Verrucosispora sp. NA02020: one gene and its partner. The protein of the gene in region 2 interacts with the protein of the main gene of each other region in a pairwise test. Links are inferred from orthologs where the notes say so. Each region holds a gene or a part of one and is shown on either strand. Other genes may lie near its edges. The genes, in order: HUT12_RS22545 and HUT12_RS27150.

Region 1 (3,149 bases), 920 kb from region 2 along the record:
GTCGGCCGGTACTGCTCGCCGAACGCCTCCGGCAGGGCGGTCCGCCAGTACGCCTGGATCGAGTTGACGTAGAGGCTGTTGCGGCAGTCGAGCTGCTCCAGGGCGTCCGGGGCCTCGCAGCGCTGCTCCAACGCGGTGTTGTCGCCCTGCTCGCCGCCGGTCATGGCGTTCAGCCCGAAGCCGCCGCCCACCAGCGCCACCAGCACGGCGATGACGATTCCGACGATGCCGCCGCGACCACCGCCGATCGGGATGGGGATGCCCAGCCCGCCTCCCCCTCCACCACCACCTCGCCGGTCCTCCACCTGGCTGGTGTCGATCCGCGCATTCTCGTTCAGCTCCATGATGACCCCGATCAGTCGGTGGCTCGCGGGCCGGAACCGGTCCGGACGGCGAATCGGTACCCGACGATCTTGGTCGGTAATCCGCGTTCGCCGTTCACCGGGGCCCGGTACAATCGACCCGTGCTGCTCTGCGAAGGCTGAACGCCCCGCGCCGACGGGTCACCATGATCCGCCGGCGCTTTCGTGTGCCCTGAGTCAGCCCTGCGGATCCCGAGAGCGAGTACCCCGACATGATCACTGCCAGCGGCCTGGAACTGCGCGCCGGCGCCCGGATCCTGCTGTCCGACACCACGCTGCGGGTGCAGCCGGGCGACCGGATCGGCCTGGTCGGCCGCAACGGTGCCGGCAAGACCACCACCCTCAAGGTGCTCGCCGGTGAGGGACAGCCGTACGCCGGACAGATCGACCGGCGCAGCGCCGTCGGCTACCTGCCACAGGACCCGCGTACCGGCGACCTGGAGGTCACCGGCCGCGACCGGGTGCTCTCCGCCCGGGGCCTGGACAAGCTGATGGCCGGAATGAAGGACCTGGAGGAGAAGCTCGCCGACGGCGGTGACGAGAAGCTGGTCCGTCGGTACGGCGCGCTGGAGGACCAGTTCGCCGCGCTCGGCGGGTACGCGGCCGAGGCCGAGGCGGCCCGGATCTGCGCGAACCTGGGGCTGCCCGACCGGGCGCTCGCCCAGACCATCGGCACCCTCTCCGGCGGTCAACGTCGGCGCATCGAGCTGGCCCGGATCCTGTTCCGCGACGCGGCCGACAACGGCGGCGGGATTCTGCTGCTCGACGAGCCCACCAACCACCTCGACGCCGACTCGATCACCTGGCTGCGCGGTTTCCTCGCCAACCACAAGGGCGGGCTGGTGGTGATCTCGCACGACGGGTCGCTGCTGGAGTCGGTGGTCAACAAGGTCTGGTTCCTCGACGCCACCCGGTCCGTGGTCGACGTCTACAACCTGGGCTGGAAGGCGTACCTGGAGGCGCGGGAGACCGACGAGCGGCGGCGGCGTCGGGAGCGGGCCAACGCCGAGAAGAAGGCCGGCGCCCTGATGGCCCAGGCGGACAAGATGCGGGCGAAGGCCACCAAGACGGTGGCCGCGCAGAACATGGCCCGGCGGGCCGAACGCCTGATGTCGGGCCTGGATGAGGTCCGCGTCGGCGACAAGGTGGCCAAGGTACGTTTCCCCGCCCCGGCGCCGTGCGGCAAGACTCCGCTGACCGCGTCCGGCCTCTCCAAGTCGTACGGGTCGTTGGAGATCTTCACGGACGTGAACGTGGCGGTGGACCGGGGTTCCCGGGTGGCCATCCTCGGGCTCAACGGTGCCGGCAAGACCACGCTGCTGCGGATGCTCGGCGGGCTGTTGGAGCCGGACACCGGCGAGGTGCGGCCCGGCCACGGGCTGCGGCTGGGCTACTACGCGCAGGAGCACGAGACGCTGGACATCGAGCGGACCGTGCTGGAGAACATGCGGGCCGCCTCGACCGAGCAGACCGACACCGAGCTGCGCAAGATCCTCGGTGCGTTCCTCTTCTCCGGCGAGGACGTGGACAAGCCCGCCGGGGTGCTCTCCGGTGGCGAGAAGACCCGGCTGGCGCTGTCGACCCTGGTCTGCTCCGGCGCGAACGTGCTGCTGCTGGACGAGCCGACCAACAACCTCGACCCGGTCAGCCGCGAGCAGGTGCTCGACGCGATCGCCAACTACCCGGGCGCGATCGTCCTGGTCACCCACGACCCGGGCGCGGTGCTGGCGCTCAAGCCGGACCGGGCCATCCTGCTGCCCGACGGCGACGAGGACGCCTGGAGCGACGACCTGCTCGAACTGGTCGAGCTGGCCTGACCATTTGCACCGGGTGTAAGGAAGGGCCCCCTACTAACGCCAGGCGTATAGGAAGGGTCCCCTCCTAACACGCGCGTCCTAACACGCGCGTCCTAACACGCGCGCCGACGTCAGCGGGCGAGGTCGAGCAGGTGACCGACGACGCCGGAGCTGGCCAGGATGACCACGCCGACGCCGATGAAGATCGCCGGCACCAGCCAGTGGCCGGTGCGTTCGACCAGCCGGGTCACCCTCGGGTGGCCGCCGAGCCAGGCACCGGCGACGCACCAGACGGCGACCAGGGCCGCGAAGACCACTCCGAAGACGGCGGCGTCGGCGACACCGAGGGTGCGCAGCACCGGCACGTAGACGGCCACGTTGTCGGCGCCGTTGGCGACGGTCACGGCGGCCACGCCGACCACACCGGCGACCACCGGGGGCGGCTCGTCGTCGCGTCGCCGCAGCGCGCGGAGGCCGAGGGCGATCGGCAGCAGTCCGAGCAGACCGGTCCACTCGTCGGGCACCACCAGGAGCCCGGCCGCGACCACGGCACTCACCAGCACCAGGGCGCCGATGCCGAGGTACTGACCGGTGACGATCTGCCCGACGCGGGGACGGCCGGTGGTGCGGGCGGCGACGAAGAACACCGTCAGGACGACGATGTCGTCGATGTTGGTGGCGGCGAAGACCACCGCGGCGACGGTCGCGGGGCCGAGCAGGTCGAGCATGGCCGGCAGCGTACGGGCACCGGGCCGACCGGAGCATCACGGAGGCCGAGGGCGACTCCGGTGGCGGGCGGTGGCCGCCATCTATACCGGCGGTGAGGATCGGTGGCGGACGGTGGTGTCGGCGGCACCGTGCGTGTGGGTGGCGGCGGTTCGTCGAGGGCCAGCTCCGGGCCGGTCCGACGCGGTGTCCCGCAGTCGGGTCCCGGATGTCGTCACCTATCGGGAAGCTGACATTGCATAGCGTGTCGGTTGGCGAATAGTTG
Region 2 (4,573 bases):
CCGCACCCGGTCAGCAGGAGCGTCAGCGCGATCCCCGCCACCAGGGCAGGGCGGCGGGAGCTGCGAAGCATGGCCGTCACCATACCCGCCGTCCCGGCCGGTGGGGACCGGGCCTACCAGGGCTTTTTCGTCGGCACCGACGCCCGGTGCCGGGGCGGTCCGGGCTGCGGACTACTCGTCGTCGGGGTCGTCGAGCCGGGCGAGCCAGGTGGCGAAGCGCTCGATCGGGGTCTCGAACTCGGGGTTGAGGTCGACGAAGTCCCGCAGCCGCTCGCCGATCCACTCCAGGGTGACGTCCTCGTCCCCCCGGCGCTGGACCAACTCCTCGATGCCACGGTCGGTGAAGTACATCAGGTCTCCTCGGACATGCTCACCGGGGCGGGCCACCGTCTCCGATGGCCCGCCCCGGTGTTCGCGGTCGGTGGGTCAGGGGCGGGGCAGCGCCGCCTCGATGAGCGCGTTCTGCTCCACCTCGTGCATCTTCGCCGAGCCGACGGCCGGGGCGGCGGCGGCGGGGCGGGAGATGCGACGCAGGCGGACCCCGTCGAGGTGCTCCAGCAGGTTGAGCGCGACGAACGACCAGGAACCCTGGTTGGCCGGCTCCTCCTGCACCCAGGCGAAGTCCTCCGCGTTCGGGTACTGGGCGAGCGCGGCCCGGATCTCCTCCACCGGCATCGGGTAGAGCTGCTCCAGCCGGATCAGCGCGGTGTCGGTGACGCCGCGCTCCTGCCGCGCCTGGAACAGGTCGTAGTAGACCTTGCCCGAGCAGAGCAGCACCCGCTTGACCTGATCGGCGGCGGGTGCCGCCTGGTCGGCCAGGACCGGTGCGAAGGTGCCGGTGGTGAAGTCCTCGACCGGGGAGACGCAGAGCTTGTGCCGCAGCAGGGACTTCGGCGTGAACACCACCAGCGGCTTGCGCTTCGGCGAGAGGGCCTGGCGACGCAGCAGGTGGAAGTAGTTCGCCGGGGTGGTCGGGATGGCCACCCGCATGTTGTCCTCGGCGCAGAGCTGGAGGAACCGCTCGGGCCGGCCGGAGGTGTGGTCCGGGCCCTGTCCCTCGTGGCCGTGCGGCAGCAGCAGGGTGACCGCGGAGCGCTGGCCCCACTTCACCTCACCGGAGGAGATGAACTCGTCGATCACCGACTGGGCGCCGTTGACGAAGTCGCCGAACTGGGCCTCCCAGCAGACCAGCGCGTTCAGGTTCTCCACCGAGTAGCCGTACTCGAAGCCCATCGCGGCGTACTCGGAGAGCAGCGAGTCGTGCACGAAGAGCCGGGACCGCTCGCCGTCGCCGGTCAGCGACTGCAACGGCAGGTAGTCGTCACCGGTCTCGGCGTCCACGATCGAGGCGTGCCGTTGCACGAAGGTGCCGCGCCGGGAGTCCTGTCCGGCGAGCCGGACGGTGACCCCGTCGTGCAGCAGTGCCCCGAAGGCGATGATCTCGCCGAAGCCCCAGTCGATGTTGCCCTCGACGGACATCCGGGCCCGCCGGTCGAGCAACTGCTGGATCCGCTTGTGCGGGGTGAAGCCGTCCGGCAGGTTGACGTGCGCCTCGCCGACGGCCTTGACCACCGACGCGTCGGTCGCGGTCTCCACCTGCGGCTCCGGCTCGTCCTGCCGGGCCGGGCGGCTGACCTGGCGCGGGGTGCTGGCCGCGTCGCGGGTGGCCTTGAAGACCCGCTCCAACTGCGCCTGGTAGTCGCGCAGCAGCTCCTCGGCGTCCTCGACGGTGATGTCACCCCGCCCGATCAGCTCCTCGGTGTAGAGCTTGCGGACCGAGCGCTTCGAGTCAATGATCTTGTACATCTGGGGGTTGGACATCGAGGGGTCGTCGCCCTCGTTGTGCCCGCGCCGCCGGTAGCAGACCAGGTCGATCACGACGTCCTTGTTGAACGTCTGCCGGTACTCGAAGGCCAGCCGGGCGACCCGGACCACGGCCTCGGGGTCGTCGCCGTTGACGTGGAAGATCGGCGCCTGGATCATCCGCGCCACGTCGGTGCTGTAGAGGCTGGACCGGGAGTACTCCGGCGCGGTGGTGAAGCCGACCTGGTTGTTGACCACCACGTGCACGGTCCCACCGGTGCGGTAGCCGCGCAGCTGGGAGAGGTTGAGCGTTTCGGCCACCACACCCTGACCGGCGAAGGCGGCGTCGCCGTGCACCGCCAGCGGCAGCACTGTGTAGCCCTCCAGCTTGAGGTCGATGCGGTCCTGCTTGGCGCGGACGATGCCCTCCAGCACCGGGTCGACCGCCTCCAGGTGCGACGGGTTCGCCACCACCGAGACCTTGACCGAGTGGTCACCGGCCGGCGTGGTGAACTTGCCGTTCTGGCCCAGGTGGTATTTCACGTCGCCGGAACCCTGGGTGGAGCGCGGGTCGAGGTGCCCCTCGAACTCCGAGAAGATCTTCTCGTACGGCTTGCCGACGATGTTGGCCAGCACGTTGAGACGACCCCGGTGGGCCATGCCGATCACGACCTCGTCCAGGTCGTTCTCGGCGGACGCCTCCAGCACCTCGCCGAGGAGCGGGATCAGCGACTCGCCGCCCTCCAGCGAGAAGCGCTTCTGCCCGACGTACTTGGTCTGCAGGAACGTCTCGAAAGCCTCGGCCGCGTTGAGCCGGTTCAGCACGTGCTTCTGCTCGTCGGCCGGCGGCTTCTCGTACTTGCGCTCGACCCGCTCCTGGATCCAGCGGCGCTCGGCCGGGTCCTGGATGTGCATGTACTCGATGCCGACCCGGCGGCAGTACGAGTCGCGCAGCACCCCGAGGATCTCCCGCAGCCGCATCCGCTGCCGGCCGTTGAAGCCGTTCACCGGGAAGGTGCGGTCCAGGTCCCACAGGGTCAGCCCGTGCTGGAGGACGTCCAGGTCGGGGTGCTTGCGGATCTTGAACTCCAGCGGGTCGGTGTCGGCCATCAGGTGGCCCCGGACCCGGTAGGAGTGGATCAGCTCGTGCACCCGCGCGGTCTTGTTGATCTGCCCCTCGCTGTCGACCGCGACGTCGCGCATCCAGCGCACCGGCTCGTACGGGATGCGCAGCGAGGTGAAGATCTGGTCGTAGTAGCCGTGCTCGCCGAGCAGCAGCTCGTGCATGACCTTGAGGAACTCGCCGGACTGCGCGCCCTGGATGATCCGGTGGTCGTACGTGCTGGTCAGCGTGATGACCTTGCTGACCGCCAGCTCGGCGAGGGTGGCCTCGCTCATGCCCTGGTACGGCGCCGGGTACTCCATCGCGCCGACGCCGATGATCGCGCTCTGGCCCTGCATCAGGCGCGGCATCGAGTGCACGGTGCCGATGCCGCCGGGGTTGGTCAGCGAGATGGTGGTGCCGGAGTAGTCGTCCATGGTCAGTTCGTTGCGGCGGGCCCGCCGGACCACGTCCTCGTACGCCTGCCAGAACTGCCGGAAGTCCATCTGCTCGCAACCCTTGATGGAGGGCACCACCAGGGTCCGGCTGCCGTCGGGCTTGGCCAGGTCGATGGCGATGCCCAGGTTGACGTGCTCGGGGCGGACCATCGCCGGTTTGCCGTCGACCTCGGCGAAGGAGTTGTTCATCTCCGGGTGCGCGACCATCGCCCGGACCAGCGCGTAGCCGACCAGGTGGGTGAAGCTGACCTTGCCGCCGCGCCCTCGGGCGAGGTGGTTGTTGATCACGATGCGGTTGTCGACCAGCAGCTTGGCCGGCACCGCGCGCACGCTGGTCGCGGTCGGCACGGCCAGTGAGGCGTCCATGTTCTGCACGATCCGGGCGGCGACGCCGCGCAGCGGCGTGGTCTGCGGCCCGGTGGCGGTCGGGGCCGACTTCGCCGGGATGGACTTCGTCGTGGTCGCCTTGGCCGGCTCGGACTTGGCGGCCGGCTTGGCCTTCGCCGGTGCCGTGGACTTGGCCGGCTCCGCCTTGGCCGCGGGTGTGGCCTTGGCGCTCGGCTCGGACTTGGCGGCACTCGGCTCAGTCTTGGCCGGGGCCTTCGGGGCGGACTCGGTGGTGGTCGCCGGGCCGTCACCGTCGGCGGAGCGGCCCTTGCCGGGGCCGGGCCGGTAGTCGGCGAAGAAGTCGTGCCAGGCCGGGTCGACGCTGCTGGGATCGGCGAGGTAGCGCTGGTACATCTCCTCGACGATCCACTCGTTCGGGCCGAAACCCGCCAGTGGGTTCTCCTGCGAAGTCTGCTGGGTCGACACGGCCGGTAATCGCCTCTTTCACGCGGGTTTGGTGTGTCACGCGGTGTCCGTCCGCGCCAGGACGAGCGCACACAGGACGGGTTCAAGGCTACGCCGTACTGATCGCTGAGGCATTTCCACCTCCGTCCCGTGGTCCGATTCACAGAAGATGCCAGAAGTTCCGTAAGCCCAGCGTGTCGCCCTGCTAGCTGCTATGACACGGGCCCGGCCCGACCGGCTCGTCGCCGATCGGACCGGGCCCGGCCCGGTCGCTCTCCGGGTCCGCGAATCAGGAGATGTCGCGACGCCGCGTAATCAGGATGCCGACCACGCAGCTCACCACGGCGTAGCCGATCAGCACCACGGCACCGACCCACCAGGCGGGCAACATCTCGTTCTCACCTGGGGTGATCATGAT

Evidence for each region.
Region 1: the proteins of HUT12_RS27150 (region 2) and HUT12_RS22545 interact in binary tests that used the Escherichia coli proteins (3 or more experiments, as listed by UniProt). The link is inferred for Verrucosispora sp. NA02020 from one-to-one orthologs.

The regions. Positions count from the first base shown.
Region 1 is NZ_CP054923.1:5,172,017-5,175,165, reverse strand. What follows is about bases 36-2,876. They hold HUT12_RS22545 (ABC-F family ATP-binding cassette domain-containing protein), read left to right. Parts: upstream 36-574; coding sequence 575-2,179; downstream 2,180-2,876. Other genes in these bases: HUT12_RS22540 (cadmium resistance transporter), read right to left, coding at 2,290-2,876; HUT12_RS22550 (neutral zinc metallopeptidase), read right to left, coding at 36-344. Also shown: more of HUT12_RS22550, read right to left, coding at 1-35; more of HUT12_RS22540, read right to left, coding at 2,877-2,886. UniProt on the Escherichia coli protein: Genetic data indicate it may be involved in ribosome assembly or function.
Region 2 is NZ_CP054923.1:6,093,705-6,098,277, reverse strand. What follows is about bases 227-4,491. They hold HUT12_RS27150 (multifunctional oxoglutarate decarboxylase/oxoglutarate dehydrogenase thiamine pyrophosphate-binding subunit/dihydrolipoyllysine-residue succinyltransferase subunit), read right to left. Parts: upstream 4,177-4,491; coding sequence 427-4,176; downstream 227-426. Other genes in these bases: HUT12_RS27145 (ABC transporter permease), read right to left, coding at 4,445-4,491; HUT12_RS27155 (DUF6104 family protein), read right to left, coding at 227-351. Outside these bases: HUT12_RS27160 (glycoside hydrolase family 6 protein), read right to left, coding at 1-71; more of HUT12_RS27155, read right to left, coding at 172-226; more of HUT12_RS27145, read right to left, coding at 4,492-4,573. UniProt on the Escherichia coli protein: E1 component of the 2-oxoglutarate dehydrogenase (OGDH) complex which catalyzes the decarboxylation of 2-oxoglutarate, the first step in the conversion of 2-oxoglutarate to succinyl-CoA and CO(2).